3 regions of the Fictibacillus sp. 5RED26 genome follow, and region 2 is predicted to be linked to each of the others. Evidence: riboswitches for the same ligand, from Rfam matches in the RefSeq annotation. Region 2 holds a riboswitch; each other region holds the start of a gene.

Region 1 (9,958 bases), on a different contig from region 2:
TTTCAAACGGTGTCCAAAAATTGGCTAACATGTTCTTATATAAAGGGTAAGCCCATTTATATCTCACATCGTCCCAGTTTAGAATATTAGAACTCTTACCATTTATGATACCTGTAGATCGATTAGGAGCTTCCACATCATAGATTTTTCTCTCTTTGAGTAGTTCTACCTCTTTAACTTTCACAGCTTTCACATCCTTCTAACTCAATCGACGTAGATCGGGTATAATACGTAGTCTTCAATCCTTTTTTAAAGCTGAGCATATGCAAGTGTAACAGATCCTTTGCCTTTATATTGTGATTGACATAAAGATTAAACGAAATGGACTGATCCACGTGTCTCTGCCTAGCTGCGTTCTGTTCAATACTCCATGTTTGATCGATTAAGAACGCAGATTTATAAAACCAAGTTGTGTCTGCATTCAAGTCAGGAGCGGTTACAGGTATTTTGTAATTCTTTTTTTCTTCTGAATAGAATTTTTTAAATATAGGATCTACACTCGATGTCGAATTTGCGATGATCGACGTTGATGAATTCGGTGCAACCGCAATGAGGTATCCATTCCTTAAGCCGTGCATATTAACTCGTTTTTTTAGACTACTCCATTCTTCAGAGGAATAGTTACGCTTCGAAAAGTAGTTTCCTGTCTCCCAATCTGAACCTGAAAATGCCGGATATCTCCCCTTTTCTCTCGCAAGCTCACAACTAGCGTTGATTACATGAAAATTAATAATTTCATAAAGGTTATCAGCGTACGAAACAGCTTCTTCACTTTCCCACTTGATTCCCTCTTTTGCTAAAAGGTGGTGCCATCCAAACGTACCTACACCGACCGCACGATATTTCTTATTTGTAAGTTCTGCTTGAGGTACATCTATGCGATTTAGATCAATAACGTTATCTAGCATTCGGATTTGAATATCAATGACTCTCTTTAACACTTGATCATTGATCACTTTAGCAAGAGAAAGAGATGACAGATTACAGACGACAAAGTCTCCTGGCGTTTTTCTGATGACAATTTCTCCATCCTCTGCCTCCTCTGAAGTGACAACCGTTGCAGACATGTTTTGCATAATCTCTGTACACAGATTAGATGCATAGACCATCCCTTTGTGAGAATTCGGATTTAAGCGGTTTACAGTATCTCGATAGAACATGAACGGTGTTCCGGTTTCAAGTTGCGACTTCATGATCCGTTTCATGATCTCAATAGCAGGAATGGATTTTTTTGAAAGTCTCTCATCCTCTACACAATCGGTATATTTTTCTCTAAAGCTTCCTGACCCAACCGTTTCATCATAGAAATCTTCTAACGAATAGCCTTTGATTTTTCTTACCTCATGAGGATCGAACAGATACCAATCCTCTCGTTTTTCCACGCGCTCCATGAAAAGATCTGGCAGACACACACCTGTAAAAAGGTCATGCGTTCTCATTCGTTCATCACCATTGTTTAACTTTGCATCTAAAAACTCCAAGATGTCTTTATGCCAAATATCCAGGTAGACTGCAATCGCACCTTGTCTCTGTCCAAGCTGATCTACAGAAACGGCCGTGTTATTTAACTGCTTCATCCATGGTATTACACCTGATGAGTTTCCTTTGAATCCTCTTATGTCAGAACCTCTTGCTCTAATCTTACCGAGATAGATACCAAGTCCGCCGCCACCTTTCGAAACAGTTGCAGCATCTGTATTAGAATCAAAGATCCCTCTTAAACTATCGTCGATCGTATCAATAAAACAAGAACTAAGCTGCCCATAACTCTTGCCTGCATTCGCTAAAGTCGGAGTGGCAACCGTCATATAAAGGTTCGAGAGCGCCCAGTATGCTTCTTCGACTAATTGAAGTCTATTCGTTGGATTCTCGTCTCTCATTAAAAACAAAGCGATCAGCATCCAGCGTTCTTGTGGCAATTCATAAATTTCGTGATTGAACCCTTTTGCCAAATATCGATCAGCAAGCGTTTTGAGCCCGATGTATGTAAATAGCTTATCTCTCGTAGGGTCTATCATGTTTTCAGCATTCTCCAACTCTTCCTTAGAGTACGCAGATAGAATGGTATCATCATAGATATTCAAACTTACTAACTTAGAGATCAAGCCATAAAGGTTCGTATATGGACGTTTTTCTGCTTCAGCACGATTGATCATGACTTCTTCATATAATTGCTTTAAATAGATTTGCGATGCCACAAATGTCCACTGTGGCTCTTCTGCATTTAATCCATTTAAAGCTTCCATGATTAACTGTCTGTAAAGTGAACTTGACACTCCTGTATGAGTTTCCATTTTCTCAGCATTTTTTAGAAAAGTTTCAGCTTGTATGTTCGGAAAATTTTCGACACAACTCCTTAACCACTCCCCGAGTAAAGAGTTTTCAGTTGTCATTTTCATATTAAATACACTCCCTAGTCATAATAAAAACCCTCTTCCATCAGGAAGAGGGTGAAAGAATGACGTGTATTTCGACGGACAATCATCCGCATAAAACAGCCGCTGTTCTTTCTCCCAATCCCCGAGGAAAAGAAAATAGGAGTCTTCAGGCAGGTCTACTGGCTTTTGCTTCTTCCTACTTTGGGCCTTCCCATACAGCAGTCATTATAAATAACTGATCCGTACAGTGGCTATTCCATTTCGTCCACAATTACAGTTGCGGGGACAGCTTCGGCATTGCACCGAATTCCCTTTTCAGCCGGATATTCCGGCACCTGAATTCTCCATATATAGGTTTGTACTATATACTTTGACACTAAATATAGTGAATGTCAATAAATTATCTATCGTTTATTGTGCGACATATCCTCCGTCGATCACAATCGCTTGCCCTGTAACACCTTTCGCATTCTCACTTGAAAGAAAGAGTGCGTAATCTGCAATTTCCTGAACATCTAACAATCTTTTTTGTGGAACAAGAGGATAGATTACTTCTTCCAAAACTTTTTCTAACTCTACGTTTCTCGTTTTCGCCAGATCTTCTAATTGCCCTCTTACAAGAGGTGTGTCAACATATCCAGGACAAACCGCATTTACCGTTATTCCATGTGATGCACCTTCTAAGGCAGCCACCTTTGTTAAACCAATAACTCCATGCTTCGCACTGTTGTAAGCAGATTTCCCCGCAAAACCTACAAGCCCATTTATGGACGCCATGTTGATGATGCGTCCGAACCGTTGTTTCTTCATGATTGGAAACACATGTTTAGTTGCTATAAATGGAGCGGTAAGCATGACACTGATCAATTGCTGGAATTTCTCAGTCGGGAATTCTTCAAGTGGAGATACATACTGCAATCCTGCATTGTTGATGAGCACATCGATGCGTCCGAATTGTTTCAGTGTTTCGTCCAACGCTTTTGTTATATCTTCCTCCGTGGTCACATTACAGCCAAGTCCGATTGCTTCAAGACCATCTTGAGCCAACAGTTGTGCAGATTCCTTTGCTTTCTCATCATTCAAATCACTGATCACGACTTTTGCTCCTTGTTCAGCAAAAGCCTTTGCTAACTGCAAACCGATTCCACTGGCTGCTCCTGTAATAAAAACAACTTTCCCCTCAACAAACGCTCTCATGGAATTATTACTCCTTTTTTAGAATAATGGTTTAAACGATACCAAATCCGTAATACAAACCAATGATTACAAACACGGCTATCGTTTTAATGATCGTCATAGCAAAAATATCGATATATGCCTGTTTGTGAGTTAAACCTGTAACGGCTAACAACGTAATAACAGCACCGTTGTGAGGGAGTGTATCCATTCCGCCACTCGCCATAGAAGCAACACGGTGAAGTACTTCTGTATCAATTCCTAGTTTGTCTGCTTGTGCGATATACGTTTCACTCATCGTTGCGAGTGCAATACTCATCCCGCCAGACGCTGATCCTGTAATACCTGCTAACGTCGTAGTCGTAACCGCTTCATTGATCAACGGGTCTTTAATCGTATTCGACATCGCTGAGTTTACTGCAGTAAAGCCAGGAAGTGCTGCGATCACACCACCAAATCCATACTCTGATGCTGTATTTAATGTTGCCAGTAACGCTCCGCCAATGGAGAGATTAATTCCTTTATTAAAGTTGTTTTTAATTCTCTTGAAAGAGAACAAAAGAACTGTAACGATACCAATGATCAAAGCTCCTTCAACTGCCCATACAGCAGCAAGTGATGGGATCTGAATCTCAGGCACGTTCTTCATACCAATAGCAGAAAAATCAAACGTCTTACCGTAATACTGTGGAATTAAGACGGTGAACCATTTATTGAACACTCCTACTAGAATAAGCGGAAGAATCGCTATGAAAGCATTTGGTAGATTTTCAGAATCTAGCTTTTCAGGCTCATTGGTATGTCCTGTTCCGTATCCTTCACCTTTTGCAGCCGCTTGTCTACGTCTCCACTCAAGGTAGATCATACCCAATATGAAAACAAACATTCCTCCGATAAACCCGAGCCACGGTGCAGCCCATGTTGTTGTTCCGAAGAAAGATGTAGGAATAATATTTTGAATTTGCGGACTCCCTGGAAAAGCGTCCATTGTAAAAGTAAAAGCACCTAACGCAATCGTACCCGGTATGAGTCTTTTAGGAATATCAGCAAGTTTAAAAAGTTCAGATGCAAACGGGTAGAGAGCAAAAGCAACAACAAACAGAGAGACCCCACCATACGTTAAAATTGCCCCAACAAGTACGATTGCAAGCATTGCTCTAGCAGGTCCGATCAGTTTGATGACAAACTGAGTGATCGATTTTGCAAATCCTGACATTTCAATAACTTTCCCGAAAATCGCCCCTAGTAAGAAGACCGGGAAATAGAGTTTAATAAAACCAACCATTTTCTCCATGAACACTCCTGAGAAAAAAGGCAATACGTGACCAGGTTCAGTAAGCAATACAGCAAACAACGCAGCGATCGGCGCGAATAAAATAACGCTGAATCCTCTGTAAGCTACGAACATTAAGAAGAATAAAGCTAATAAAATAATAATAATGTCCATTTTTTCAAATTCCCCCATTCTATCCATTTAACATTTTTGAAGCGCTTTCATTTTTTTAGCATCATCACCTTTCCATATCATTTACACCCTATAATTCATTTGCAAGTTTCATGCCAACTTCAGAACGTATAAGGGGTATACATCATCCTATTATTTTTCCGGAAAAACGGAAAAATAATATCGATACTTAAACTTTGTGATTATAGAAAGTTAGAATATAACATAGATGACATTTGGAAATCTCATTTAATTAATAAAATGAATCATTCCGAAAATCCGGAAGGGTGTTCCGTTTTTTCGGAATAGAAGATTAGATTAACGAATGTTATATTTTTTAATCTTATCATATAGGTTTGTCTTTCCAATGCCTAGATGTTTAGCGACTTGCATAATATCCCCGTTCATCTTCTCTAAATAGTAAGCGATCACATTTTTTTCTGTTTCTTGAAGATGTTCTTTGAGTGTCATCTGCTTCTTATTGATTCCGAGCTTTTCTTTTAGAAAATCCGGAAAAACATCTAACGATAATCTATCACTATGGGTAAGTTGGATGCCTGCCTCAACAAAATTTTTAAGTTCTCTCGCATTGCCTGGCCAGCTGTATTCTAAGAATGCTTCTTTTACATCTTGATCAATACTAAGGATTCTTTTACCTGTTTCAGCACAGTTCAATCGGATAAAATTTTCTGCGAGAGGCCATATATCTTCTTTTCTCTCACGAAGCGGAGGTATTTGGATTTGCAGGACATTTATCCGATAAAACAAGTCTTCACGAAACTTATTCTCATTGATCAATCCTTCTAATGAGCGATTTGTAGCAGCGATCACTCGCACGTTTACTTTTTGGGGTTGAACAGCTCCTACAGGCTCTACTTCTTTTTCCTGAAGGACACGCAGCAATTTTATTTGCATACTTTGAGGAAGGTCCCCAATCTCATCCAAAAATAGAGTGCCTCCGTCTGCAAGTTGAAACTTACCTAATTTCCCGCCTTTTTTTGCTCCTGTAAATGCTCCTTCCGAATAGCCGAATAGCTCAGATTCAAACAAATGCTCTGGCACTGCACCACAATTCAGTTTTATAAAGGGCTTTCCACTTCTTTCACTTAATTGATGAATGCTATGGGCAAGCAACTCTTTTCCTGTTCCGCTCTCTCCGCGGATCAATACGGATAGATCTCCACTGGCAATATTTTTCACATGTTTTTTTACTTTTTGAACTTCTGCTGAAGTTCCCGCAAAATCATTTAGCGTATAAGTGGCACCATTTATTTCTTCCCACTCTTTTTTATAAAAATTGAGTTCATGAAGAAGCGCTTTAATATGAGAGTTCATCCTTTTCCATTGCTCTGTATCCCTAAATATTACAGTTCCTACAGCTCCGATTACTTTTCCTTCATTTAGGATTGGAATACGGTTTGCTATCATGTAGTTCCCTCTAATAAATTGTAGATCCGCAATTTCAACTTTTCCTTGTAAAACATCTTTGTGCATTCTTGTGTTTTCAATAACTTTTGTAACATGCTTTCCTACCACATACTTAGGATTTTCATCTAAAAACTCGCAGTATGTTTTATTCATATACCGGACGATCCCTTCATGATCAACAACGACAATCCATTCATAAGCGCTGTCAATGATCGTCTCTAAAATGTTGTTCTTAAACAATGGATCTTGATCCAACATACACATCACCTGATTCTGTAAAAAAGTAGTAAATCTTTATGGATAATTGTACCGTTTCCTAAAAGAAAAGACAGCACATTGGCTGTCTTTTTCATCATTTTTATCTTTTTCTCGCAACGAATAAAATCCGTTCACTTTCCTCAGTCGGTCCATTTTCATTAAAATCAGCTGTGACATCTAAGTGTTCGAATCCGCATTCTTTTAACCAATTACAATAGTCCTCAATAGAAAAAGTTCTTTGTGTATGAAGTTCATCATATCGTTCGTAATGATCCCCATTTTGAATAAAAAATGATAAGTCATGTTCTACACTATTTTGAAGGTCGCCTTGGTAGCACTGCCATATGTAAGAAAGATTCTCTTCGTTACTTCCGAAGGTTTGTCCAATAAAGATTTCATTGATCTTATGTAAAGAATGTACATCAAATAGGAGAAGTCCTCCTGTTTTCAGGTGACTACCCGCTGAAAGAAAAGTACGTTTCACATCTTCCTCAGTTAAGATGTAATTAAGCGAATCACATAATATCGTGACGCAATCATATACTCCTAATCCTTCTAACTCTCGCATATCTTGCTGAAAAAGGGAAAGGTTAACCTTTTCAGCTTCAGCTTTTTCCTTAGCGACCATCAACATGTCTGAAGAAAGATCAACCCCGGTAACATCAAAGCCTTCTTTCGCGAGTAGAATCGTCATTGAACCCGTACCACAACCCACATCTAAAAAACGCTTTCCACTTTCTAAATGTTTTGAGGCGGATGTTTTAACAAAGTTAAGCCATTCATCGTATGGAGCATCCTCCATCAACTCATCATATAGATAGGCAAATCGCTGATAACTCATCTATAAGTTTTGTTGTGGGGCAATGATAGGATCTACATCTATCTTATTGGCATCTCCCCATAATTTCTCAAGGTTATAATAACTGCGGTCATCACGATGAAATACATGAACTACGATATTTGCTAAATCGATTAAAACCCATCTTGCATGGTCATAGCCTTCCATTCGGCGAATCTGAATATCATTCTCTATGGCAACATCTTTCAGTTCCCTTGCAATGGCTTGGACTTGTTTCTCAGAATTACCATGACAGATAACAAAGTAATCTGCTACAAGCGAGATTCCTTCCATATCTAACACGGCAATGTTCTCTGCTCTTTTATCATCAGCGGTCTTTACGACCAATTCCATAAGCTCTTTTACGTTCATCCAGTGCACTCCTTCTTATTTTTGTAGTTTAATCTCTTGAAGCAATCCGTTATACGCTTCAAACGTGAGTGGATAGATTTTTTGATTCTGTTTCATTAAAAAAGTGATCGTGTTTTTAACGGCCATCAAACAAGCTTGATCAAGATTATTTTCTGCCATCTCTCTAACACTTTCCACTCCTGGGAACTGACGGTTCGGTTCGATGTAATCTGCTAAAAATATCACTTTTTCAAGCTCAGTCATCGCTCCGTGACCTGTTGTATGGTAATAGATAGCACTTAAAACGTCGCTGTCTGTTACTCCAACTTCTTTTTCAACTAAAAACGCTCCAACAGGTGCATGCAATACTTCATTTCCATAGTACAACAAATCTTGTGAAAGTCCTTCGTTTCGTACGATATCTCTCATTTCTTCTTTTGGCCGAAATTTAGCATAATCATGAAATATGGCGGCGGTTTCTGCTTTTTTAGGATCGACTCCATATTTCTTCGCGAGGGCAAGACTTGTTTCTTCCACTCCTAACGTATGGATAAAACGGTGCTCTGTAAGCTGTTTTTTCACTATTTCAAGTGCTTTAGTTCGTTCCATAAAGGTGGTTCTCCTTTATATGATTCCAGACCTCATCTGAGACATAGTAACGAATATTATGACCCGCACGTGATCGATTACGGATAAATGAGGAAGAGATCTCGATAATAGGTACTTCTACATGCTTTACTCGATACCTCTCCCAATGATGATCAACGGCATATCCCGCACGACCAACACCCGCAAAATCAATAAGGTCTTTCAACTCTTCAATTTTGTGCCAGCTGCTTAATGAATGAACCATATCTCCACCCATTATAAAAGTGAAGTTTTCTTGTGGATATTTATCCTTCAAGAGGCGTATCGTATCAATAGTATATGAAGGTCCACTTCTCTCAAACTCAAGCAAAGAAAGGGAAAATTGCTCATTGTTACCAATAGCTTTCTGAACCATTTCGATTCGCTGCATATCAGAGACTTCATTGTCTTTTTCCTTATGAGGGGGCGTAGAGGATGGCATCCACCACACTTCATCTAAATGCAATTGAGTTAATGCCTCTTGAGCAATAAGCAGATGTCCGATATGTGGTGGATTAAACGTGCCTCCAAAAAGTCCAATATGTCTATTCATACCAATGTCACTCCTTAAGGGAGTTGGATGCGTTTTTGATTGACCGATTCTTTGTAAAGTACGATCGTGCTTCCGATCACTTGTACTAACTGAGATTTTGAACCAGAAGAAAGTTGTGACGCTACTGTATCCTTATCATCTTCACAGTTTTGAAGGACGCTAACTTTTATTAGCTCTCTCGCTTCGAGTGCTTCGTCAACCTGCTTGACTAGATTTGAATTAACTCCACCTTTACCAACCTGAAAGATAGGTTGAATATGGTGTGCCTTTGATCGTAAAAAACGTTTTTGTTTACCTGTAAGCATAGTTACCTCCTAAGTTGTTCCATAACGACTTGTTTCATATTATTTGTATCTGGAAAAGTACCTGTCCACTTTTCAAATGCCATAGCTCCTTGCATAACGAGCATAGATACACCATTATCAGTAGTAGCGCCTTTTTCCTCAGCTTCTTTAAGCCATCTTGTTGTTAGCGGATTATATACGATATCACTCACTACTGCGCCTGTCTTCAGCAAGTTAAGGTTAAGCGGAACCGACTCAGTATCTGGGTGCATACCTGCGTTAGTCGTGTTGATTAACACATCAAAACGAGCAAGATTTTCTTCAGCTCTTTGTAAAGACATACCTTCTATACGCTCATCCTTCAAATCTTTTAATAAAGAACGAAGACGTCCTTCTGAACGATTCGCTATCGCCATATATTTTGGCCCTTCTTTACTTAGAGCATAAGCGATAGATCGAGCAGCTCCGCCAGCACCGATCAACAGAACGTTTAGATCTGAAAGCGGCTTTCTGATCTTTTCTTTTAAACTCAGTAAGAATCCTTTGCCGTCTGTGTTATATCCAATCAATTTCCCATCTTTATTTACGACTGTGTTAACAGCGCCTATCTCTTTTGCTTCC
Region 2 (9,958 bases):
TTCTCATTGTCAATTAGTTTTCTTCATTTTTGAAACCGCTATCTTAAAAATCATAGTTGTACCTATCGTCAGAATGTGATAAATTATCAAAATATTGATGCTATTCATAAAGATAGACAAGGGGTGGAACTGTGACAGCAACCGTATTAGTCTGTGATGGAATAACGAGTGAAGGTGTTGAACCGTTAGTAAAACTTGAAGGTGTTGAGCTGATCTTCGGAAAACTTGATGAAGTTACTCAACCAGAAAACATTCAAGGAATCATGGTAAGAAGTGCTACAAAGATTACTGAAGATGTATTGAATCAGCTGCCCGCACTTCAAATCATTGCACGAGCTGGAGTTGGAGTAGATAATATCGATCTGAACGCAGCGACAAAAAGAGGTGTGCTCGTCGTAAATGCACCTGAAGGAAACACCATTTCAACAGCGGAACACACTTGGGCCATGATGATGGCATTAGTCCGCAACATTCCACAAGCCAATCAATCTGTAAAACAAGGTGAATGGAACCGCAAAAAGTATACGGGCCAAGAACTCTATCAAAAAACGCTCGGGATCGTCGGCATGGGACGAATCGGCTCTGAACTTGCAAAGCGCGCGAAAAGTTTCTCCATGAACGTACTTGTTTTTGACCCTTATTTTCCGAAAGAAAAACAAAAAGAACTATCCGTTACTTCTGTTGATCTCGATACGTTAATCCAGCAGAGTGACGTTATCACCGTTCATACCCCGCTTACAAAAGATACCCATAAACTATTAAATCTTGATAACTTAAAATACGCTAAAAAAGGTGCGTTTATCTTAAACTGTGCTCGTGGAGGCATCATCGATGAGGAAGCTCTTCTACACTACTTAGATAACGAACATCTATCTGGCTGCGCTCTTGACGTTTTCGAACAAGAACCTCCCGTTAGCCGCTCTTTAGTCGATCATCCTAAAGTGATCGTTACACCTCATATCGCGGCATCCACGGTGCAAGCGCAGAAAAATGTAGCCTATATGGCGAGTGATGAGATTCGATCGCATTTTTTACATCAACCTTTAAAACACGCTGTTAACTTTCCTTCATTATCAAAAGATACGTATGAGAAGCTGATTGCTTATTATGATTTCTCAAATCTTCTTGGTTCGTTTACGACTCAGTTCTTTAAAGAACCTGTTTCAGAGATTTCGATCGGTTATGGCGGATCATTATCGGATACCGATACTACATCACTTACTCGCAGCTTTTTGTGTGGCTTCTTAAAAACAAGATTAGACCGGCCGGTAAACGATGTAAACAGCATGGTGGCTGCAAAGGAACAAGGAATCGTAATCGGTGAAAAGCATGGGACAGATGATCATGGTTATCCAAATATCATTCATGTAAAGGTTACAGGTCTGAACACAACGTTTACTCTTTCAGCGACACTTGTTAAAGGCTTTGGTGGCCGAATCATTAAATTGAACGGGTATACGGTTGATTTTGTACCACAAGGATCTCTTCTTTACATCGAACATCGTGACACACCAGGTATTATCGGAAAAGTAGGAGCTTTTTTAGGAGAACGCAACATAAATATCGCAACGATGCACGTTGGCCGTAAATCAGCTGGCGGTGAAGCCATGATGGTACTTACCTTTGACACGCAACTTCCAGAATCTACTCAGAAAGAACTCAGAAGTATCGAGGATCTTCTTGTGTGCAAACCTTTAGATCTATAGAAAAGCAAAAAGCTCTGCAATTCATGATGATATACTCCCCTTACAGTAAACAGATTTTTATTTTTTATCTGTCTACCTTTAGGGGAGCATATCAGATTGCAGAGCTTTCTTTATGTGTTTATTATCCTAAATCTACTTCTTTTCTCTCCCCACTTTGAAAAGTCATCAGCTTTTTGTAACCGATCTCTTTTGCAAGCTTTATAGTCGCCTCATAATTCTCTCCAACTTGGTGCGGTTCATGAGCATCTGAAGAGAGTACGATCGGTATCCCCTTTTTATAGCAAAGAGACAGAAGTTCAGGTTCTGGATAGATTCGTCCTACAGGTTTTCTTAGACCTGCAGATGAGATCTCTACACATGTTTTTGAGTCTTTTAACGCATCTGTAATGCGCTCATACTGTTCTAAAAGAAATTCTTGATCAGTCGGAACATATTTAAAGATCTTGACTAGATCGATATGTCCAACAATGTCAAATAGGTTTGATTCTGCAAGTGTTACAATTTGATCATAATACGAACGATACGTTTCATAAAGATCACGACGGTCCCATTCTTTTCGGTATTCTGCAAGGTCTATCCCAAAATCATCGACCCAATGCACAGATCCGACCACGTAATCGAATGGATAGGATTTTATAAATGCCTCCATCTCAGCATGCCGTCCCGGCGTATAATCCATTTCAATCGACATGCGGACGTCCATTCCTAAATGATCTGCACGCTTAAACAGATTTACATAATCGTCCATCTTGTAATAACGTCTTTCTTCCATCCATGGTTTTGATACGATGTTTTTTGTTTCATAAAAGTGATAAGCGTGTTCAGAAATCCCAAACTCTTGTATTCCCTTCTCTTTTGCGGTGTCTACAAATTGTTTTAGATAATCGATCGTCAATGTCCCTTTTTCGAGATGAGAATGGTAATCTGTTAGCATATTAATCTCCTTTTTAAAACGTTTTACCATATGTACCATGAAATCCTTGTTCGTTCAAGTGTTTATGCTCCCAACTTCCCTCCGATAAATAAGACGCTTAAGCACATCATTAAAAAAATCACAGCAAAAAAACGGTTCAGATAGTCTCGCATTTTGTCCTCCTAGGTAAAAGTAAAATCAACTTTATCATCCTATTCAGCTTTTCAACTTTTTGAACCGGTTTTTAAAGAAAAGGCTCAACTAAAGTTCGTTGTTGAGTTTTCGCTTTGGGAACTTACTAAATCTACTCTATATACATCATTCTTATCTAATGAGGCAGGATAATGAACTCGAATAAAGAAGTTTGATAAAGAAAATAACTACAAAAGGGATGTAGAGCATATGGACATACTACTCTTGATCACGATTGGTTTTATAACAATTGGATTTGTTGTTCTTACTTCTATGAAAAAAGATATGGAAAGTAAACTCGCGTTTATTACAGGAAAAATGGAAAACGAGGAAACTTCAGCAAAAGCTAAATCCATCATTTGGTGGATCGTAAGTGCCACAGCTTGGGGAATAGTGAGTATACTTCTTATTGTTTGGTGTTTTCATCATAACTTTGGGTAATTGTTAGCTTCTATACAGAATATCACGAAACAGAACTTCCAAATGATACGAAGTTCTGTTTTTTTTTCAACATTAAACTTTAAGAGAGCTAAAAAAGCTCCCTATTCAAAGGCAGCTTTTTGACTTCCATCTTTATTAATATAATTTTCCATCACATAGAGAAGTGGTTTGTAAAGTACGATGAAGAACACCACGTTACCAATCGCATGATTTAGATCAAATGGGAGGCTCGCCAAGTAATACGGCCAGAATTTCTGCATGATGATTCCACCAAAGAGAACAGACATGATGAAACCAAACAAAAAGCCACAGAATCCTGCATAGATCGGGAGCAACAGCCAAGGTATGTTATGTCTGTATTTGCCTAAATATGCGCTCATAACGGCTATCAATCCCCAGGCAAACATCTGACCGAACGTCCACAGACCATGCCCTAGAAAAAGATTTGTTGTTATCGTGCTTAATATAGCAAGTAACAACCCTTGCACAGGACCGAGTACGAATGAAGCAAGAATGAGTATCGTCGTATTCGGCTGAACATTGGGTATCATTGAGAAGGTGATTCTGCCTACTGTTAATATAGCAGCAAGTAAGGCAATGATCGTAATTCGTTTGACTGTCAGCTTATTCATATTTGTGAAGATCAAATTCTACGACATCGCCAGGTTTTAACGTAATATCCTTAGCACCCTTCATCGCTTCTTCACCGTTTACAGAAAAGAACCAAGATGTTTTGTCCTGTTCGCTTCCGGCCACACCTTCAATACTGCTTATAAATGCTCCATCGTACTGAGTTTCAATCTCAAAGTTATCTTGCATCACGTCCATGATCGTCGCATCTTTTGCAATCTCTATTTTCTTTTCTGTAACCTTTTCTTTTCCGTTATCCTTTGTGATCTGAACCGTTACTTGTTCTTTTTTCGTTTCTTCTTGTTTCGGCTGATCCGCTTTTTCTTTCGTTTCAGTCGTTCCACAGCCCACCAACATCATCATCATTGTTGCTAATACTAAAAGTAATTTCTTCATGATTAACCTCTTTCTGTTATAAAAACACTTTGTTTGATACTAAATTTACTTCACGCAACTAAAAAAATCCCCTTCGGCTACGAAGGAGATTAATAGTATACAGGCAGAAAACAGCAACCGGCCCCGGTACTGTTAAACACCCCCCTATCCTCGTAGGTCATGTCATGTAACAAACAGGCAGGTCTCCTGGCTCTTGATCATCGTCTCCTAACACCTTCCCGTTTTCACAGTGGCGATATTATAGGATTCTCACAATTACAGTGGCGGGACCGCAACGGAATCTAACCGTTTTCCCTATTAAGCTCGTCCAACAAAGGACTGCACCTGTTTAACACGTATGAAATTTTATGAAATCACAATTCCTATTATAAACATATTGGAGAAATTTGTGAAATCCTTTTTTAAAACTGCTATTGTTCCTTATGAAACAAGATTAATCGGGACGTATTGCTAATTTATTTCAACGTTCGAGGAATAACGAAAGAAAATGTCGTGCCTTCATTATTCTTGCTGTGAACGCTGATCTGACCACCATGTGCTTCTACGATGTTTCTTGCTATGGCAAGCCCAAGACCCGTTCCACCTGATTTCCCTCTTGTTCTTGCTTTGTCCCCTTTATAAAAGCGTTCGAAAACAAATGGCAGATCTTCTTCTTTTATACCCGTTCCATTATCTTTAACGAAAAACTTCACGTTCTGATCGCTCACTTCTACAATAAGATTTACAAACCCGCCTTGAGAAGTATGACGAATCGCATTGTCGATCAAATTGGTTAAGACTTGCTCAATCCGGTCTGGGTCGATGTCCATCTCCTCTTGCAAACTTTTGAGATTTTTCTTAAATTCTAGATTTAATTGAATCTCTCTGTCTTTAGCAGGCCCTTGAAATTTCCGAACGATTCTTTCTGCGAAAGGAATGATCGGAAGAGAGCTGTAGTGAAGCTTCATGTGACCTGCTTCTAATCTTGCAAGATCGAGGAGTTCGTTAACAAGTCTTCCCATCCGTTTCGATTCGTCTAAAATGATTCCTGCTAGTTCTTTCTTCTCTTCTTCAGATTCTGCAATATCATCTACGATCGCTTCACTATATCCTTGCAGCATAGCGATCGGCGTCTTTAATTCATGTGAAACGTTCGCAACAAAGTCTTCTCTAAGCTTGTCCATTCGTCGTTCTTCTGTCATATCACGAAGTACAGCTACTGCTCCACGAATCATAGATTGGTCATATAGTGGTGTCATAACGACGACCCACGAGCGGCCTTGTATCGCGATCTCTGTCATCTGTTCACTCTCAAGTGCAACAACTTGCCCAAAGAGCTGTTTGACCGTCTCAGGAACGTTTCCGTTGACCTCTGTCTTCATGCCTGATTCGTAATAAAATGCCTGTAGGAATCGATCAGCAGGAGGATTCGTAACCAGTATGTTCATTTTTCTATCAAAGGTGATCACACCATCAGCCATCGAACTTAAAACACTTGTTAACTGTTCTTTTTCTTGATTCAATGCTGTGATATTGTTTTTTAACTGTCTGCCCATACGGTTAAACGTCATGCCAAGTTCGCCGATCTCATCATGCGTTAAAATCGGCACTTTCATATCAAACTCACCTTTTGCTACAGACGTCGCTGCTTCTCTCATCCTTCTTAGTGGTGCCGTAATTCGAGTAGATAAGAAAAACGCAAAGATCGTAGTTAAGATGATCGCGATCCCCGCTGCTAAAAAGATGAGATACTTTGTATGGTTCGTTGTTTTTTCCACATTCTCGATGGATTGATAGACGTAAACGGCTCCTGCATTTTCTCCCGATCCATAAGGTTCACCGTAGATGATCATCGTTTGCATCGTCTCATCATTTTTATTCAGAACGGGAAAATCTCCGTTTACGTAGATCTTTTTTTCACTCTCTGCGACAGTAGATAACTGATCATTCTCTTTGAAAACAGAAACTGGGATATAAGGTGCATCATCGTAAGAATTCTTAGACATAAAGGATTCCTGATTTTCGTCTATGATCATGATAGACATGGAATATGCTTCAGCCATTTCACTTGTGATGCGTATTGCTTCTTCCTTGTTCTCATCGCTTTCCATAATCAACATCACTCGATCAGCCATCTTCGTTAATTGTTCTTTGGCTTGATCATCGTAAAACGATTCAAAAAACTGCGTAAGAAGAATGGTGAGCAGGGTTAAAACGACCGAGACTAATAAAAGTATCGTTATCCAAAGTTTACCAACTACACTTCTCCAGATCATTCATTCCCAACCTCAAATTTATATCCTACTCCCCAAACGGTCGCGATCATGGATGCTGCATCCGGTGAGACTTTGTTAAGCTTTTCTCTAAGTCTTTTCACATGTGTGTCAACTGTTCTAAGATCACCAAAGAATTCATAGTTCCAAACATCTTTTAGCAATTGTTCGCGCGCATAGACTTTATCTGGAGTCTTCGCTAAGTAGTACAACAACTCATATTCTTTCGGAGTTAAGTTGACCTCTTTTCCGCCAGCTGTTACACGGTGAGCATCGTGATCGATCGTAAGGTGCTTAAACACAACAACGTTCTTTGCAACCGTTTCGGTTTGAAGAAACTTCGTCGGTGACGACCTTCTCAACAGTGCTTTTACACGCAGGATGACTTCTCTTGGACTGAACGGCTTCGCGATGTAATCGTCCGTACCTGCTTCGAATCCTTCTATGCGATTAAGCTCTTCTCCTTTAGCTGTCAACATGATTACAGGAGTCGCTTTCTTTTCTCTTAACTTTTCACAAACCTCAATGCCATCCATACCAGGAAGCATAAGGTCGAGCAATATGAGATCAAAATTGATGGATACTGCCATCTGTAGCGCATCCTCACCGTTTTCGGCTTCATGAACTTCGTAGTTCTCTCGCTCTAGATACATCGTTAATAGTTTTCGAATTCTTTCTTCATCATCAACAACTAGAATTTTAGCTTCTGTATCCATATTCAATCCTCCACATAAAATCAGTTAAACAAGATTTTTTCCTGTCTCTATCATACATGAAACCAAGTACACTAAACAAACCGGACATGCTGTCTATCTATTTTCTTTTAAGTATGTATCAAAGTTGTTTCTTAAAAGTAGTTGATTTCCGTTTCAGGTGCTCGCTTTCCGCGGGGCAGGCGGTGAGCCACATTCGTTCGTTTCACTCTTAAGTGTCTCACCTGCCCGCCTATCCCGCAGGAGTCTCGCACCTTCCACTCCAATCAACTGTCTAAGAAGACAAGGATTTTAAAAATACAACCGTTTAGACAAGAGCGCTTTTAAAAAAAGTCTCTCTAATGAAAGAGAGACTTTAAAATCATTATGCGTATGAATGCAATCCTACAAGAACAAGGTTTACCGCGATCAAGTTAAATGTAATGATCCAGAATCCTAACACACAAAGCCATGCAGACTTTTCTCCGTGCCAACCCCTTGATAGTCGTAAATGAAGAAAAGCGGCATAGAACAAGAACGTGATAAGAGCCCAAACTTCTTTTGGATCCCATCCCCAGAATCTCGACCAAGCTTGCTGAGCCCATATCATAGCAAAGATTAGTGCTCCGAGTGTAAAGATGGGAAAGCCGATCGCAACTGCTCGGTAGCTGATCTCATCCAGAAGATCTGGTTTCATCTTAACTTTTGTCTGAAGAGCTGCTGCTATTCTTTTTCTTAAAATCAGACGAAGTAAGCCATAAAGGATTCCCCCTGCTAAGAGAGACCAAATGAACGTATTCAACTTAACAGAAGCATCAACACCGTTCATCCAAGATGGCGTTGAGAATAGTGGTCCAAACGAATCGTCCAGTTGCTCTCCGTTACTTGGACCTGCAATGGCAGGCATATCATAGACGACTTTAACTGCCTGATTGTTATCATCCATCATTTCAAATGTCGTTTCATATCCAGCACCTTTAAAACCGATCGAAACAAAGATGAATCCAACAACCGCAATCAAACTGTAAAGAATGATCTCTAACCATAAAGTCTTTTTAGACGAGACGGTCTGATCAACTGTACGGATTAAATAAATGAGTCCTGATACGAAAGAAATCGCAAGGATTCCCTCTCCGAGTGCCGCTGTTGTAACATGGATCTTCAGCCAGTCACTTTGAAGGGCAGGAATAAGCGGAGAGATATCTCTTGGAAACATACTGGCATACGCGATAACAAGAACAGCTATAGGCATCGCGAAAACGCCTAGACCGTTCGTTCGATAGATGATGTATAGAATAATGAATGCAAGTACCATCATCATGCCAAAAAAGGTAGTGAACTCAAACAAGTTACTTACAGGGGCATGTCCACTTGCCATCCACCTTGTAATAAAATAGCCTAGTTGAGCTGCAAAACCTACACATGAACTTATGAACCCTATTTTTCCCCACTTTTTTGTATGAACAGCATCTTTTCCTTTTTTATCTGAAATAGACATTGCAAAGAATAGAGTAGAGAACAAGTAAATAATAAATGCACTATATAAAAGTGTACTGCTGATTTCAGCCATCATTAACCCTCCCGCTTGAACAGCATTACTTTGAAGCTGTTTCTTTTTCTTCTAAAGGTGTGAGATTGGTCTTATCAGACAGAAATTCCACATCTTTTTTCAAGCCATACCAGTTCTTATTCGTATGAGCGGCAGCCCATACCTCACCTGCATTTTGTTTGATCCAAATTCTTCTATAGTTCCAATATAAACCTTGTGTAACACCTATCATAAAGATGATTCCACCAAGCGCGATAATCCAAAGTGTATGGTCTTTTCGGACTGTAAGCGCCGTTAAATCTTTCGTTTCTATACCAGCGAATGACATTTTAAACTGGTTCTCACCAGAATCTATGTTTTTCTGAATCCCAACAAACGCTTTTTCTCCGTCAGGTGTTTTTGGAGAATACATGGAGAAAACAAACGCTGGATTATCAGGCAAATTATTAACGGTTGATGGCTGGTTCTGGTCGTTTAATACGAAGTTTGGAAAGTATTCTTCAATCTTAACTTTATAGCCTTTCCCAAGGTCATACTCTTTTTTAGGGTCGTGAAGATCTACTGTTAACTTACCAAACTTATTACCTGTTGCTTTTTCTTCAAGTTCGAAACTCATCTTGTAAAACTCGTTAAGCTTAAAATCCGTTTGATAAAGAGCAAACGAGTCGAACTTAAACGGTTCATTCACTCGGATTTCACCATTCTTAACTTTTACAAGCTCTGGCTGTGCTCCGATCGTATGGTTCTCTTTTGTTTTATAGAGAGTTACGTTACTTTGATAGTTTTTTGCGACTTCTCCATCAACCGAGCTTAGCGCACTATTAAACTTCTTTTCTTCCTTATCATACATCTCAAGAATGAAATCATTGTTCTCCAGATAATATTGCCCATCTTCGGTTGAAGTGCCAGGGATAGAAGCTTTCTCCCCTTCTCGAACCCATAATATATCGTCAACATACATACCTGGAAAGAATCGAAGCATCGCACCTGTTAAAAAGATAATCAGTCCAACATGGTTTACATATGCGCCCCATCTCGAAAACCGTCCCTTTTCCGCAAAAAGGTTACCATCCTCTTCTCGAACTTTATAACGCAAAGATTCTAACGTGTACTTGATCTCATCAAGTTCGACATCATTGCTTTTTGAGAACAAACGCTGATTCTTCATGAATTGATCATGTCGCGTG
Region 3 (9,958 bases), on a different contig from region 2:
CATACTTCTCCTGAGACATCGATTAGTGCAATTCTTTGTGTCAACGTTTTGAACGTCTGAATCAGTTTGAAGTCTCTTTCGGGTCTCTGACCATCATTTATATAGAGTTTAAGTGAGCCACTTCCCAAAAACCTCCAATATAAATAACCACCCGCTTCTATTATAAAAACTGCGGCTGCACCGATCGCTAGCCACATGAGTTCATCCACTATAAACACTCCTTATTTTTCAACGAGCTATATGCTCATTCTTATTCATGCATCGGACATGTGGTGTTTAAATCTTTGTGTATAAACAAAATTTAGGCGTGTGCATATACTAATGCGACAATCATTTTTTTGGAGGTTATCTTATGAGCTATATGAACCCACAACAACAGCAACAAGACACCGGACAACAGCAAAGTGATGGTCAGCAGCAAGCACTTCAACTATCTCTGCAACTTATCAGGGAAGCTGTTGCTGGCGAAAGGGAAGATGAATTATTTTACGACTATTTAATTTCTGAGGCACCCACAAACGAACAAAAATTAATCATCGCATCTATTCGAGATGATGAGAAAAGGCATAATAAACTCTTTAGAATGATCTACAAAGATCTTACCGGCCAAGAAGTTCCACCAATGAACGGAGAAGAGTTTCAGAAACCGAAAACCTATAAAGACGGACTTGTCAAAGCTCTGTTTGGCGAACTTGCTGCCGTAGAGAAATATCGCGTTATTCGCCAAGGACTTCCTAATACGTATTATCGAGATATTCTCTTTAACATCATTACAGATGAGATCAAGCACAGCGCTAAGTACAACTATTTATTCACGTTAAACAGTACATCAAGTGCTCCTCGTTCTTTTCATCAAGAACACAGAATGCCTCAAACGGAGAGCTTAGCAGACCAATGGGTTTCGTACATTGATCCGTTAGTACAAAGAGCATTAAAAGAGACCGAAGAAGGCATTAACTTAACTCATCTCTATCAGGAATTTATTTTATCTGGTGTTCTTGTTGGTCAAGGATTTACACCTCAACAAGCTATTGAACAGGTAGAAGAGTGGGAAAAAACAGGAGAGTCTCAGCTGTTGAAAAAGAGCAAGATGATGGGAAACCAAGGAAGATAGGAGAAGAGAGGGATGGAATCTACACAAACATTTTCAAAGCCTTTTATTGGCGATCAATTTCCGGAGATGACGGTTCATACAACCCTTGGGGAACTTGTCCTCCCAACAAGCTATCAAGGTCATTGGTTTGTCCTCTTTAGCCATCCGGGTGACTTTACACCCGTATGCACGACAGAGTTTGTTGCGTTTCAAAAGCTCATGCCTGAGTTTACAAAGCTCAACACTTACTTAATCGGATTATCTGTAGAACAAGTATACTCACACTTAAAATGGATCGAATGGATACAGCAGAATTTAAAAGTAGAGATTACTTTTCCGATCATCGCGGATAGTCTAGGCCGGATTGCTACTAGACTAGGAATGATACACCCTACGATGGGAACAAGAACAGTACGGAGTGTTTATATCGTAGATCCGACAGGCAAGATTCGTCTTATCCTTACGTATCCTGAAAATGTTGGCCGTAATATCAACGAGATCCTAAGAGCGGTTAAGGCGCTGCAGACAGCAGATAGAAATAAAGCAGCAACACCTGCAAACTGGCCGAAAAACGAGCTTGTTGGAGACCGTCTTATCGTTCCTCCAGCTGCCACAGTACAAGAAGCTAAAAAACGGGCAGAACAAGCACAAGCAGGAGAGATCGAGTGCTACGATTGGTGGTTATGTACAAAGCCTCTTCATGATAGATAAAGAGAGCAGCCTTTGATTAGGCTGCTCTCTTTATCTCCACACATTCTCTATGTCGTTTTAATTTTAACAATAAAATAGTAATATTTATACATCACCACAAGAATCAAAATCACTCTTGCAATCATACTGTCTGTAAGGATAAAAGTAATCAAGATCATCGAATCTGAAAACAGGCTGATCATGATCTTTTTCTTTTTAGTGAGCGAACGATTCCTAACAAAATCATCTAGATGTTTTTTATAAATGTCGGTTCCTTTAAACCACACTTCAAACTTTTTTGAACCTTTTACGAAGAAATAAGATGCCAATAATAAAAGAGGTGTGGTAGGAAGCAACGGCAAGACGATACCGATAACGCCTAAACCTAGGAAAAAGAACCCCAATGCTACAAATATGATATTTTTAATTTTCATTGGGATTCTCACTTCCTTTTCCTTTTAAAATAGGTTTATTTGTATACATTGTTGCTTTTGTTAGTTGTTGGTTTCCGCTCCAGGTTGCACGCTTTCCACGGGGCGAACGGTGAGCCTCCTGCCGCTTTGCGCCATTAGGAGTCTCCACCTGACCGCTTCAAAGTTGTCTCTTTGCTCCTGCGTCTACAAGTTTATGCTAGAAAGTGGACTTCCTCGTCGCATGCCTTGCGAGAAGCTTCTCATGTAGCAGGCAGGCAACCTTCCGCTACAACCAACTTACAAAGAAGAAAGAAAAAAACTACAACTATAACTTTTAAAGAAACCTTAAATTTTGTTTACATTTTTATATAACAAACGCCTTTCTTTCCTTAGTGGAGTACCTTTAAAGAGTGCTTCTTCCTCTTCTGTCTCAGGAATGACACTCGGTACCGGAAACGGCTTACCGTTTTGATCAATGGCCACCATCGTTAAGATTGACGTGGTATTCAACGTCCTGTTCCCCGTCTCTAGATTTTGACACTCCACTTTTACGTATACTTCCATAGACGTTCTTCCCGTTGAGACCACTACACCTTCTAATATGAGGATGTCTCCCACTTTAGCTGACGATAAGAAGTTTACATTATCAATGGATGCGGTGACAACCACTTTCTTGCTGTGCTTCATGGCGGCAATCGCTGCGATTTCATCAATGTACGATAAAACGGTACCACCGAATATCGTTCCCATGTGATTCGTGTCAGGCGGCAATACCAACTTTGTTTGAATCGTTCTTGAGATGTTTGCTGATAACTGCTGTTCCATACCATACCCTCTTTTCTGAAGCTTGAAAGCTCCCCTTATTTTGAGGGAGTTAGTGAACAAAGAAAAATACCCATCACGAAAGACGGGTACGTAAGAATACATAACAGAAAGAATGATCTATTAAATATCCCTCGTCCTATCTTCCCAACTCCCGAAGAAGATCAACGCTATAAAGATGGCAGGTCTCCTGACTCGTGCATCAGCCTACTCTAAGCCCTTCCCGTCAGATAGACAGTGGTTTTGCTTATTTCGTCAGCACTTACAGTTGCGGGTACAGTCCTGGCCTCACACCAGATTCCCTATTAAGTCTGCAACAGACACCATAATTATCGGATCTTATGAAATTTTGAATCTATCTTATTGTACCACTAACAATTTTTACTTTTTACAAAACCTTTTAATCTTCTTCATATCACGTTTAAAATCTCCTGCTATTCTTATCTCAAAAGACTGGGGAGGTTTTCTAATGATACGTCCAACAGCATTAATCCTTACAGCTAACTATGGCAGCGGTCATGTTCAAGTGGCTAATGTCCTCGCTGAAGAAATGAAGAGTAAAGGATTTCAACCTGTCATATCTGATTTATTTGGTGAAGCTCACCCCATCATGTCCCAAGTTACGCAATCCATATTTATCAAAAGCTTTTCACACGGCTCTTCTTTTTATAAATGGTTTTATTATGGAACAAACAAATTGAATGCCAATACGATTACACAATTCTCTCGTTATTTAGGAAGAAAAAGATTTCTAGAATTGATTAAAGAACATCAACCCCGTTTTGTAATAACAACCTTTCCCTTTCACGCTGCGCCATTTCTTATTAAAAAATCACGGTTTAACATCCCCATCTATACCGTGATCACTGATTATTTCGCTCATCCATTTTGGATCAATCCAGCGATTGATCATTATTTTGTTGCATCTGATTCAGTCACAAACGGACTGATCAAACATGGTGTGGCAGAATATAGAATTACTGTTAGCGGTATTCCCATTCGTTCAGACTTTTATCGCCCAATTCATAAAGAGAAAGTGTTTACTAAATACGGAGTTACGCCAAGTAAACGTGTCGTGACGATCCTAGCTGGTGCTCAAGGTGTGCTGAAAAATGTTAAGGTTCTAGCTCAGCGTCTTTTAAACGATCCTTCTCTGCGAGTAATTGTAGTATGTGGCAAGAATAAAACGTTGTATGAGAAATTAACACCACTAGCCGAACAACATCCAGGTTCATTCCGATTATTCGGTTACGTAGACGAACTTCATGAAGTCTTAAAGATTTCACATTGCGTAGTAACCAAGCCAGGTGGCATCTCCATTACTGAAGCTGCTGCTGTAAGAGTGCCACTTATTCTATATAAGCCCGTTCCTGGCCAAGAAGGAGAAAATGCTAAGTATTTTGAAGAAAAAGGTGCTGCAATAGTTGTTCATACCGCAGACGAAATTGTGGAGAATGTTCAGAGGCTATTTAATAACGAAACTTTATTATGTAACATGCAGAAAAGTTTAGAACTCATTCATAAATCTCACTCTTCCTCATTGATTGCTGATTATGCTGTTGAAGATATACAACAGCTAACTCAAATTACACGTTAAGTAGCTATTGATGGATATAGCTTCTGATAAAATGCTTTGTTTAATTGACCATAATCGGCCTCTAGGTGCTATTTAGGCACTCAAACCCTGGAATCCATTTATACCGGGCGTGGTATCAAGGCTATTATTTCGAGAACTTTTAGAATTAATCCTAGAAATTTCTGATTTATTCCGGCGTGTTTTTGTGATATTCCGGCGATTTTTACCCATAAACCGGCGAGTCGACATATCACGACAAGTAAACACTAGCTCTATACCCCCTACCTCAACATCGCGAAGCAAAGTTAACTCATTCAATGCACCCATGCTTTAACACGCGCACTTCAAACAAATAAACGGGCAGAGTCGCTATCATCAGCGGTTCTGCCCGTTCTAAATACTTCAATCTTCTTTAGCACCATCTTCCGCAATGGCCCGAAGGTCTGCATAGAAAAAATCATCATTGCATAAAGGGGAATGTTCCTTTTTATTATCATAGCTCTCAACGATTTCCTTCAATTCACCCGTATCACCTTCTGCATTGATGATCTCTACTAACTCATTCATTCCGTCCGATGTTTCTTCATCGATTCGTTCCTCATTCTTATCCTTCATGTCTATCCCTCCTATACGTTTTTAGCTTCTCCACTCAGGAAAATTTTACACAAAACAAAAAAGTCCCTAACCTATGTCAGGGACTTCAATGGTTATTATTATCTTAGAAATAAATTAGCTTACTGAAATAGCATCTGTTTCTTTGTTGCTGTTATTGGTTCCTCTGTTTTTCACGATTTCTGCATAACGGTATGCGCTATCTTTCCAGATTCGCTCTTGAGAATCAAAATCTAGGTAGATGATTCCAAATCGTTTGTCATATCCGAAGCTCCACTCAAAATTATCCATGAGAGACCATAGATAGTACCCTTCAATATTCATGCCTTCATCGTTCAGATCAGAAACCGCTTGAAGATGCTTTTCAATATAATCCACACGGCCAGAGTCGTGGACGCGTCCGTTCTCTAGTACGTCATCAAAGGCTGCACCATTCTCGGTAATATAGATAGGAAGATCCGTATACTCCTGTCTCAATCTTCTGATCAGATCTTTAAATTCTTCTGGCGCTATGTCCCATCCCATGCCGGTCTTTTCATAATCAGAATGAGCCCCTCTATGTAAGAAGTCATTCGCTGCAGAGAACTCAACAATCCCTCGGCTATAATAGTTGATGCCAAAGAAATCACAAGACGTTGAGATGATTTCCATATCCCCTGCTTTAATAAAATCATACGAATGAACGTATTTAGAGAACAAGTTCATCATATCAACAGGGTACTGCCCTTTGAAAACAGGATCTAAGAACCAGCGATTGGAATACCCGTCAGCATTATTCGCTGCAAGCTGATCGTTCGCAGAATCTGTTTTTGCATAGATCGGTGACAGGTTTAACGTAATACCGATCGGCGTTTTGGATTGAAGCTCGTTCTTTAAATATTGTACAGCTTTTCCGTGAGAAAGAAGCATGTGGTGTACCGCTTTAACAGCTTCGTCCATGTTCGTATGTCCTGGCGCATGAAATCCTTGATGATAACCTAAGAAACCAGCACACCACGGCTCGTTATGCGTAATCCAAGAATCCACCTCTGCATCAAGCTCTTGGAAGCAAACTTTTGCTAACTCCATAAACCAATCGACTGACTCACGGTTTACCCATCCGCCTTCTTCATGGGCCCATAGTGGGAGGTCCCAGTGGTAAAGCGTAATCGCAGGTTTGATTCCTTCTTCACGTAAACGCTGCGTTAATTTCTTGTAGAAGTCCATTCCCTCTGCATTCAAAACACCCTTTTCAGGAAAAATACGAGGCCAGGAAACTGAGAAGCGATACGTTTCTACGCCAAGCTTCTTAATCTGCTGAATATCTTCTTCAAATCGGTAGTAATGATCACACGCTATGCTTCCATTATGCTGTTGATATACTTTTCCAGGCGTATCACAGAACGTATCCCAGATTGAAAGTGTTCTGCCTCCTTCAAGACGAGCTCCCTCAATTTGATAAGAAGATGTTGCTGTACCAAACACGAATGACTTATTAAAATGCATAACTGTTTCTCTCCTCTATTCTTTGATAGAACCTGCTGAAATGCTGTTAACGATATATTTTGATAAAAATAGGAACGCTACCATGATCGGCACCACGGAGATCGCGATACCTAAATACATAGACCCCAAGTTTTGAGCCACTTGTGAACCTTTTAAGAAGCCCATCAACACAGGAAGCGTGAACTTTTCAGGTGAGAATAATACAACTAAAGGCATGATGTAGTTGTTCCACGACCCGATAAACGTAAAGATAGACATCGTCGCGATCGCTGGCATCATGATTGGAATCGCGATCGTATGAAAGATTTTAAATTCACTTGCACCATCGATTCTTGCTGCCTCAATCAAACTTGGATGCAGCGTTGTTAAAATGTACTGGCGCAGGAAGAATACCACGAAAGGACTCGCTGCTGCGGGAATGATTAATGGAATATACGTATCCAATATCCCTAAGTTCTTACAAAGCTCATAAAAGCCGATCAACCCTAACTGGCCTGGGACCATCATCATCACTAACATGAAAACGAACATCGCATTCTTGCCCTTAAACACGTAGAACGCAAAACCATAAGCCGTTAATGCTGAAAAGTAACCCGACAATAATGTCACGAGAACGGAAATGATTAAGCTGTTCTTAAAACCCGCCCAAATATTGATATAGCTCATCATCGTTTGATAGTTTTCAACGATTGCACTACCTGGAAGCAAGGTGAAGCCTGAAAGAATTGCTTCATTTGAGCGTGTGGCGTTAACAAGCATCATTAAGAACGGAATGAAACACACGATTGCCATAACGATCAATACGGTATAGATCAGAATTTTTGGTATGCTGACTTTTCGCTTCGGTTTTGTTTCTATAACACTTTTCTTTTCAACAGAATTTGAAAGGCTATTATCTACCGCTGTTTTTCCTATCATGCTTTACACCTGCCTTGGTTGTTTACGTTCTTTCCCATACATCCCTTTGAAAATGAAAGCAGAGAAGATGAGCGTTATAACAAATAATCCGTATGCGACTGCTGCAGCATATCCGTAGTTGTTATACTTGAAGGCTTGATTGTATAAATAGAGCACCATCGTATTCAATGAGCCGTCTGGTGATCCTATTCCATCTGTTAAAAGCATCGGTAGATCAAACAATTGAAGACCTCCAATGAGCGAGGTAATCATGATATAAAGCAGGATAGGCTTCAATAGCGGAATCGTAATCTTAGAAAACGTCTGCCAGCGATTTGCACCATCGATCAATGCTGCTTCGTAGTAGTCTTTCGATATACCTGATACGCCTGCCATCACAACGATAAAAGAGTGCCCAAACCACATCCACGTTAAAATCAATGAGATCGATAACTGTGCACTCGTTGGTTCGTTAAGCCAGTTGATTGGATCTGAAATGATTCCTACCTTCATCAACATCATGTTTAATGAACCGTGCTGCCAATCTAGTAAAATCCCGAACAGAAGAGCAACCGAACTGATCGTAATTAAATTTGGTAGATAAAAGATCGCTCGAAAGAATGCGATACCTTTTAATTTCACTCTCATATCTGAAAAGATCATAGCCAGGATAAGAGCAAGTCCCATTTGAAGTGCGAAGTTCACACCCCATATCTTCCATGTGTTAAAAAAAGCTTCAACAAAATATGTGTCTGTAAGGAGTCGTTTATAGTTTGCTAGACCTACTAACTGTGCTTCACCACTGCCTGTATAATTTGTAAAGCTATAATAAAAGGTTAGGGCGACGGGATATATACTGAACACTAAGAAGACGAGCCAAAACGGAGCAATAAAAAAATAGCCATAACGGTTTAAATTCTTCATCTCTCCTCCCCCTTTCAATAGATAGGTCAGTGGCGAGAAAAAGTTTCCCGCCACCGTCCATAAAACTTATTTTTTCGGTACTTTGATGTCTGGATAAGCATTTTGTGCTTTTTGATAAAATTCTTTAATCGCTTCTTTTTTAGATTTCTTACCTGTTACATATTGCTGAACGGCATTTCCGTAAAGCGTATCTAGCTGCTGATCGTACTTCGTCACGATCCCAGGTGTAATCTTAGTAGATTGATCTAGGAAGAATTGATAGTTGTTCTGTCCACCTAAGAATTTGTCGCTAAAGTCATCTTTAATTGTCTCTGTTACAGGTAGATAAGAAAGGACATCACCTGTTTCTTTACTCCAAGATGTTAAGAACTCATCGTCTTGTGTCATCATTTTTACAAATTTATAAGCAAGTTCTTTATTATCCGATTTGTTGTATACACCAAGCCATGTTCCACCCCAGAAATAAGGACTCGGACCACTCGTTACCGCCCAGTCACCAACAGATTCCTTAACATTGGTTTTCAGGACGCTATGTAATCCCCATGTAGGAAGAACATATGAAAACACTTGCGTTTCTTTTTCCTTGCCACCCTCTTTTACCTTGATCGGCTTATCCATGCCTTCGAACCAAGATGGTGACCATTCAGGTGCTAGAGCAGTGTATTGATTATCACGAAGCTTTTTCGAGTAATCCATGTACTCCATTTTTTCTTCCGTTAACTGAAGCTCATTCTTGTCGTTTACCCAAGGCTGTGGATTGTCACCTTGTGTGAACCAGCGGATCGCACCTTCATCTGGGAACATGCTATAGCCTTTTGACTTCATCTTTTCTGCTACTTCAAACACCTTATCCATAGAGCTCATCATTTCACCAACTTGAGTTGGATCGTCTGTTCCTAATACTTCCTTTGCAATGCTTCGCTTATAATAGATGCCTCCTGGCGTTGTTTGCCAAGAAAGAGCGCGTACATCGCCATCTTTATCTTTACCAAGGTCAAATACATAAGGTACATACTTATCAGAAAGCTTATCTGCGTTATAAGGCTTTTCAGATAAGTTCTCCCAATAGCCTGCATCAACCCATTGTTTTAAGAATGCGATCTCGCCCGTGAAAACGTCAGGAGCTCCAACACCACTCTCAAGTACTGGCTTTAATTTTGTCGGGTAGTCAGCGATCGGAACAATCGTTAACTCCACTTTTACGCCATTCTTTTCCTCAAATGTTTTGATCGGTTTCTTTAATTCATCTGTAAACGACCAGATTCTTAGATCAACATCTTTCTTGCCATTACCAGATGTTTTCGAATCGCTTGAACAACCTGCAAATAATCCCACCAACAAAATTGATACCAAAAAGATACTTAACTTCCTTTTCATGTATAAACCCCTTCCTTCTTTAAAATTTATAGAGCGAAAGCGGTTTCGTTTTGTTTCAAAATAAATATT

What was found. Region 2 has a riboswitch for cobalamin ahead of IHV10_RS14070 (DUF4430 domain-containing protein). Riboswitches for the same ligand answer to the same signal wherever they lie in the genome.
Region 1: it holds a riboswitch for cobalamin, as region 2 does, so the genes downstream of both, IHV10_RS19270 (ribonucleoside-diphosphate reductase subunit alpha) here and IHV10_RS14070 (DUF4430 domain-containing protein) in region 2, are expected to answer to the same signal.
Region 3: it holds a riboswitch for cobalamin, as region 2 does, so the genes downstream of both, IHV10_RS17295 (acyl-CoA thioesterase) here and IHV10_RS14070 (DUF4430 domain-containing protein) in region 2, are expected to answer to the same signal.

The regions. Positions count from the first base shown of each region.
Region 1 covers NZ_JACZDU010000007.1:67,498-77,455, forward strand. Annotated here, with positions in the region: gene IHV10_RS19265 (ribonucleotide-diphosphate reductase subunit beta) at 1-184, opposite strand, end outside; gene IHV10_RS19270 (ribonucleoside-diphosphate reductase subunit alpha) at 174-2,399, opposite strand; cobalamin riboswitch at 2,531-2,732, opposite strand; gene IHV10_RS19275 (3-hydroxybutyrate dehydrogenase) at 2,790-3,575, opposite strand; gene IHV10_RS19280 (GntP family permease) at 3,607-5,001, opposite strand; gene IHV10_RS19285 (sigma-54 interaction domain-containing protein) at 5,317-6,684, opposite strand; gene IHV10_RS19290 (class I SAM-dependent DNA methyltransferase) at 6,785-7,525, opposite strand; gene rsfS (ribosome silencing factor) at 7,526-7,894, opposite strand; gene yqeK (bis(5'-nucleosyl)-tetraphosphatase (symmetrical) YqeK) at 7,910-8,482, opposite strand; gene IHV10_RS19305 (nicotinate-nucleotide adenylyltransferase) at 8,469-9,053, opposite strand; gene yhbY (ribosome assembly RNA-binding protein YhbY) at 9,068-9,358, opposite strand; gene aroE (shikimate dehydrogenase) at 9,361-9,958, opposite strand, start outside.
Region 2 covers NZ_JACZDU010000003.1:249,498-259,455, forward strand. Annotated here, with positions in the region: gene serA (phosphoglycerate dehydrogenase) at 132-1,706, shown strand; gene IHV10_RS14055 (histidinol-phosphatase) at 1,828-2,640, opposite strand; gene IHV10_RS14060 (hypothetical protein) at 3,022-3,252, shown strand; gene IHV10_RS14065 (ECF transporter S component) at 3,354-3,884, opposite strand; gene IHV10_RS14070 (DUF4430 domain-containing protein) at 3,877-4,278, opposite strand; cobalamin riboswitch at 4,438-4,621, opposite strand; gene IHV10_RS14075 (ATP-binding protein) at 4,734-6,533, opposite strand; gene IHV10_RS14080 (response regulator transcription factor) at 6,530-7,246, opposite strand; gene ccsB (c-type cytochrome biogenesis protein CcsB) at 7,608-8,792, opposite strand; gene resB (cytochrome c biogenesis protein ResB) at 8,818-9,958, opposite strand, start outside.
Region 3 covers NZ_JACZDU010000005.1:87,512-97,469, reverse strand. Annotated here, with positions in the region: gene IHV10_RS17315 (spermidine synthase) at 1-209, opposite strand, end outside; gene IHV10_RS17310 (ferritin-like domain-containing protein) at 353-1,114, shown strand; gene IHV10_RS17305 (peroxiredoxin) at 1,127-1,804, shown strand; gene IHV10_RS17300 (YbaN family protein) at 1,852-2,217, opposite strand; gene IHV10_RS17295 (acyl-CoA thioesterase) at 2,542-3,021, opposite strand; cobalamin riboswitch at 3,182-3,361, opposite strand; gene IHV10_RS17290 (MGDG synthase family glycosyltransferase) at 3,488-4,615, shown strand; gene IHV10_RS17285 (hypothetical protein) at 4,997-5,209, opposite strand; gene IHV10_RS17280 (GH1 family beta-glucosidase) at 5,324-6,691, opposite strand; gene IHV10_RS17275 (carbohydrate ABC transporter permease) at 6,707-7,483, opposite strand; gene IHV10_RS17270 (carbohydrate ABC transporter permease) at 7,613-8,512, opposite strand; gene IHV10_RS17265 (ABC transporter substrate-binding protein) at 8,579-9,889, opposite strand.